One region of the Arthrobacter sp. 01T419 genome, then DNA from elsewhere that is predicted to be linked to it. Evidence: riboswitches for the same ligand, from Rfam matches in the RefSeq annotation. Region 1 holds a riboswitch; the other holds the start of a gene.
What was found. Region 1 has a riboswitch for thiamine pyrophosphate ahead of AC1DLO_RS15595 (bifunctional hydroxymethylpyrimidine kinase/phosphomethylpyrimidine kinase). Riboswitches for the same ligand answer to the same signal wherever they lie in the genome.
Positions count from the first base shown of each region.

Region 1 (2,999 bases):
CCGTTTGGGCGGCGTCCCACATCCTGGCGGCGAAAGCACCCGGCTGGAGGGCGTTCTGGTGCGCATGGAAGTGGTGGATCGGCCCGTTGCCGTTCCCCACTTCCAGCACTCCGGACTGGGTCAGCGCCTCCTGGAGCCAGGGCTTCACAACGTGCAGGGCCGACTCCCAATCGCCAAGCCGCGCCTTGGCCGTCGCCATCGCCGAGGACAGCGAACATCCTGTGCCATGGCTGTTGCGGGTCTCCACCCTGGGGCCGGCAAATTCCACTACGTCCTGGCTGAGGAGTCCTCCGGTGTTGACCAGCGCGTCCGGGCAGCTGGTTCCCTGCAGATGGCCGCCCTTCACCAAAACGGTGTTTCCGCAGGCTGCGGCCAAGCGCTTGCCCTGCTCCAGCGCCGATGCCCAGTCAGTGGCCTCAGGTTCGCCGAGCAGCACGGCCAATTCGGGAAGGTTGGGGGTAATCAAGTCAGCGAGGGGCAGGAGTTCCCGCAACGCGGTTTCAGCTGACTCCGCCAGGAGCCGGTCGCCGCTCGTGGCAATCATCACCGGGTCCAAAACCACGATGGCGGGGCGAACCTCGCCGAGCCAGCGGCGGACCTCGTCGATGACCGCGGCGTCGCCGAGCATGCCGATTTTGACGGCGTCGACAGCGATGTCCTCGCTGATGGCGTCCAGCTGCTGGCGTAGGAACTCCACGGGAGGCACGTGAACGGCAGTGACTCCCTGCGTGTTCTGTACCGTGAGCGCCGTGATGACCGCCATGCCGTAGCCGCCGTTGGCTGCGATGCTCTTCAGATCGGCTTGGATCCCGGCACCGCCCGAAGGATCGGAACCGGCAATGCTGAGGACCCTGGGAACGGCGCGGCGGACGGTATTGAGCGGGTAGACAGCTGAATGCGCTGGAACAGTCATGCGAGACATCCCTTCGCCGGTGCTAACCGGACAGGTTCAACGGGTCTGGTCTCAGCCGGCTTGGTGCGCGGCACCCCGTGTCAGTCCCCTAGCTTAACCCGGATCACTCCTGCACTAGTGAAATGGACCGGTCATAATGTCTGGCGAAATCGATTACTGGACCGGAGGCTTCAGCGGTCCGGGAACGCCGAAGCCCCGGCACCTTCCATTGGAGTAGAAGGTGCCGGGGCTTCGGACAGGGACTGTTTCTAGAGCTCGGACTTGGGGACGCCGACACCGAGGATGATCGGCTCGGCTGCTGTAGTCGTTTTGGCTGGGGCAGCGGCTGGCGCCTTAGCCTCGTGCGCAGTTCCACCCGAGGCAGCCGCGGCGACCTCGTGGTGCTCCACGTTGGTGGCGTTGGCAGCACCCTGTGCCCGGCTGGCACTACGGTTGCGCCGGCCACGGCGCCCGCGCGTTCCGGACTCCGGGGATTCCCCGGCTTCCCCGGCGGACAGCCCTGCCGGAGATTCCTGGGTTCCCGTCGCCTTCGCCTCGGTATCAGGAGCCTCGCCGAGGCCCGCAAACGCCTGTGCCAACAGATCCAGGCTCATGGCAGGCGCCCCATTCGCCGGCTCTTCGTGGTGAACGAAGGGCAACGCGACCTCTTCGCCGCCGAACCGCAGCACCGGCTTAGAGCGCTCCTCAGTAACTGAACCGGAGGCCTCCTTGGCGACAGCTGCGATCACGGGAGCCTGAACGGGAGCTGCCTCGGCCGCGGGGGCAGCTCCGGCCTCGGGCGTGCCTGCCAACGATTCCGCGGCGTGGTGGAGCTCGTCGTCGTGCAAGTGGGCGGCGTGGGCCGCGGCGGCGATGGTGGCAAGTGCTGCGCGGGTGGCTGCCTGGCGGCTTGGATCAGTGGATTCCACGGTGTGGACCGGCACAGGAGGGGTGATCGGGAGCTCAGTGGTCCCTTGCCCCGCGCCCCTGCCACGGCGGCGCTTGCGCTGCTCCGGACGGGTGGCCGGCTGTGATTCGGTACGCGGGTGGTGATGCTCGGCGGCCACAACGTTGGCCCGACGGTGCTCCACTGGCTCGTCATGGGTGACGATTCCGCGTCCCGCACACGTTTCGCACTGCTCGCCGAAGACCTCAAGCAGGCCGGTGCCCATGCGCTTGCGGGTCATCTGGACTAGGCCAAGAGAGGTCACTTCGGCAACTTGGTGCTTGGTGCGGTCCCGGCCAAGGCACTCGACCAAGCGGCGCAACACGAGATCGCGGTTGGATTCGAGGACCATGTCGATGAAGTCGATGACGATGATTCCGCCGATGTCACGCAAACGCAGCTGGCGGACCACTTCTTCGGCAGCCTCAAGATTGTTCTTGGTGACGGTCTCCTCGAGGTTACCGCCGCTGCCGGTGAACTTCCCGGTATTGACGTCAACAACCGTCATGGCCTCGGTACGGTCGATCACGAGCGAACCACCGGAGGGCAGGAAGACCTTGCGATCCAACGCCTTGTGAATCTGCTCGTCCACACGCCATGCCGAGAAGATGTCCTGATCGGAGGTCCACTTCTCGAGGCGGCCCACCAGATCCGGCGCTACATAGGTGACGTATGCCTCGATGGTGTCCCAGGCTTCGTCGCCGGAGACGATGAGCTTGGAGAAGTCCTCGTTGAAGACGTCACGCACAACCTTGATGGTGAGGTCCGGTTCGCCGTACAACAGTTCCGGCGCGAGGATCTTGGTGGAGGTGGACTGGCTTTCGATCCCTTCCCACTGGGCACGCAGGCGGTTGATATCGTGCGTCAGCTCCTCCTCGGAAGCGCCCTCGGCCGCGGTCCGGACAATAACGCCCGCATTGTCCGGGAGGCGATCCTTAAGGATCCGCTTCAGACGGTTGCGCTCGACGTCGGGAAGCTTGCGGGAGATACCGGTCATGGAACCACCAGGCACGTACACGAGGTAACGGCCCGGGAGCGAAATCTGGCTCGTCAGGCGCGCACCCTTGTGGCCCACCGGGTCTTTGGTGACCTGTACCAACACGGAATCGCCCGATTTCAGGGCGTTCTCAATGCGGCGCGGCTTGCCTTCCAAAGTGACGG
Region 1 is NZ_JBFTQF010000010.1:117,515-120,513, reverse strand. Features, by position in the region: gene AC1DLO_RS15595 (bifunctional hydroxymethylpyrimidine kinase/phosphomethylpyrimidine kinase) at 1-913, opposite strand, end outside; TPP riboswitch at 905-1,001, opposite strand; gene AC1DLO_RS15590 (Rne/Rng family ribonuclease) at 1,162-2,999, opposite strand, start outside.

Region 2 (2,999 bases), on a different contig from region 1:
GCCGAACTCGACACCGTCGATCACGAAGGCGTCGGTTTGGGTGCTCGTTGCTTGAGTGCTTGCTGTGGTCATGGTTCAGCCTCCCTGTACTGCGGTGACGATTTCGAGTTCGTCGCCCTCTGCGAGCGCGGTGGCAGCCCACTGGCTGCGCGGCACCACTTCGGAATTGCGTGCGACGGCGACGCCGATCTTGCGTCCGTCGGCCGCCTGGCCGCTGGAGTCCACAACCCGTCCCGTGACGTGACTGACGAGGGTGGTGACAGACGCGTCGTCGCTCAGTGTGTGGTCTGCGCCGTTCAACTTGATGTTCATGTGTGGTCCTTCGGAAGGGGATGTGAGGTGGCGGCCGATAGCCCGTCTGTGGAGGCCCTTACTGCTGAAAGGGGGCGGGAGAAGCGGTCCGGGCGGAATTTGTTCCACCGGGGATCGACGGCGCCATCCATGAGTCCGACGCAGATTTTCGCCGCTGCCGGGGTGAGGAGCACACCGTGGCGGAAGAAGCCGCTCGCTACGATGAGGCCGGGCACGGGGGTGTCCCCGCCATCCTCAGTGCCGACCCGGCCCAGCAGCGGTGCATTGTCCGGAGTGCCCGGACGGGCACGGGCACTCGCTTCCAGGAGTTCCAGTTCGGCAACAGCCGGGACAAGTACCTGGGCGTCGCGGAGCAATTGGTACACGCCGCCGGCTGACACCGGGTTGGCCGATCCCCCGGACGCCGACAAGCCGTCTTCACGTTGCGTCGCGCCGATCACCACGGTCCCGTCGTCGCGGGGGACGATATATACGGGCACTCCGCGCACCATTCCTCGTACGGTGGCGGTAACCAGGGGTTGCAGGTGGTCCGAGACGCGGAGCCGCAGTATGTCGCCATACACCGGACGCAACGGGAGCGACAGGCCATCCGGCAGTCCGTTCAACCGGGCGGCGTGCAGCCCGTTGGCAACCACTGTTTCCGTGGCGAGCACTTTGATGCCTGAGTCCAGCAAAGCCCCGACGACGCGCCCGTCCTCCCACAGGAGGCCAGCCGCAGTGTCCTGGACCGCAAAACCGCCTTCGACTCCCGGAATCCAACTGGAATCGCCGGGCTGGTGGCCTGCCAGCGCGCCCAGAATCGCGGCTGAAAGCCGGCGCGGATCCACTTGGTGGTCGCCTGGGATGTGGAAGGCGCAGGAAATTTGCGGGCTCAACAGAGGCTCGCGCTCCCGTGCCTCGCGTACCGGCACGGATTCCACCACCAGGCCGTTGGCCAACTGGACGTCCCGGAGGTCGGCGAGCGCCCGGCGGTCCGCAGCGTCCGCGCCGACGGCGAGGGTCGGCGTCGTGCGGTATCCCGTGCTGCTTCGGGTACTTGAGCCGGTCACATTGCGTTCGAAGTCCGGCCACATTGCCGACGATTCGAGCATGAGTTCCAGGAGGTCCTCTTCCTGGTAATGCAGTTCGCTGACGGGCGCCAACATGCCCGCTGCCGCGAAGGTAGCGCCGCTGGCCGGTGCGGGATCGATCAGAACAACCGAGCGGCCGGATCTCCGGGCTTCCCACGCAATGCCGAGGCCAATGACACCGCCACCGATCACCGCCACATCCGCGTGCAGAGGCTCGTGCAGGGGTTCGTGTTGAGTGTTTACTTCGTCCATGGGGTCCTTCCCTACGCCGGTACTAGCCGGATCAGGTCAAGCGGTCGGCGCTGAAGCCCTCTCAGCCGCGCGGCGATTGTGACTGCCGCCGCAGCTCCCGCGGTACCAGCCCAGTTTAGAGGAACTACTCTGTTTCCATGACCCAGCATGATGTCCACACCACTGCCCGCCTGTACCTATGCACCGACGCCCGCAAGCAGCAGGGCGACTTTGAGCAGTTTGTCGATGCCGCGTTCGAGGGCGGCGTGGACATCATCCAGCTGCGGGACAAGACCATTGAGGCGGCCGAGGAACTGGAGCTGCTGGAGGTCCTGCATTCCGTGGCGCACCGTCACGGCCGTCTCTGGGCCGTCAACGACCGAGCGGACGTGGCATCCCTCTCGGGCGCTCCGGTGTTCCATATCGGCCAGAAGGACATTCCGCTGCGCTCGGCGCGGAAGCTGCTCCACGACCCCACCATCATCGGTCTCTCCACGCACACCCCAGAACAAATTGACGCTGCCATCGCCGCTTCGCCTGGCCGCAGCGGACTGGACTACTTCTGTGTCGGACCGGTATGGGCAACCCCCACCAAGCCGGGGCGCTCCGCCGTCGGACTCGACTTGGTGAAGTACGCCGCCAACGCCGTAAAGAAGGCAGACGAAGAGACGGTGGGCGGCGTTGTGCTCCCTTGGTTTGCGATCGGCGGCATCGATCTGAGCAACGTTGAGGAAGTGGTGCGAGCCGGTGCCAGCCGCATCGTCGTGGTGCGGGCCATCACTGACGCAGAGGATCCGACGGCGGCTGCCCAGGCACTCCTGGCTGCCCTGGACGCTGCGGCGGCCTAGCAAGACTCCACGGGATTTTGGCGTTACCCTGACTTTCGTGTCACATCAGCGGATAGCCCCGAATGTCAGTGAAACGCCGAACACGCTCGCAGAGGCGCTCGCGGCGCTTCGAACTGAGCTTGAGCTGCCCGCTGGCTATCCCCTCGACGCGCTGCGCGACGCCGAAGCTGCGGTTTCCGGCCATGCGCTGCCGACGCAGGACCGCACGGACATTCCGTTCATCACGATCGATCCGGCATCTTCCACGGACCTCGACCAAGCCCTTTTCATTGAGCGATCCGGCGATGGTTACCGGGTTCTCTACGCGATCTCCGACGTGCCCTCTTTTGTGACTCCGGGAGGGGCGCTCGACGCCGAGACCCGCCACCGCGGGCAAACGTACTATGCCCCCGATGGGCGTATACCGCTGCACCCCGAGATCATCAGCGAGCGCGCGGCAAGCCTGCTGGCTGGCCAGACCTGCGGCGCGTTCGTATGGGACTTCGAGCTCGACGCCGACGCGGAGTTCCGCACGGTCTCCGTGCGTCGGGCCAGGGTG
Region 2 is NZ_JBFTQF010000001.1:627,893-630,891, forward strand. Features, by position in the region: gene AC1DLO_RS02925 (thiazole synthase) at 1-72, opposite strand, end outside; gene thiS (sulfur carrier protein ThiS) at 76-312, opposite strand; gene thiO (glycine oxidase ThiO) at 309-1,634, opposite strand; TPP riboswitch at 1,626-1,745, opposite strand; gene thiE (thiamine phosphate synthase) at 1,772-2,461, shown strand; gene AC1DLO_RS02945 (RNB domain-containing ribonuclease) at 2,499-2,999, shown strand, end outside.
Region 2: another riboswitch for thiamine pyrophosphate. It lies ahead of thiO (glycine oxidase ThiO); the one in region 1 lies ahead of AC1DLO_RS15595 (bifunctional hydroxymethylpyrimidine kinase/phosphomethylpyrimidine kinase).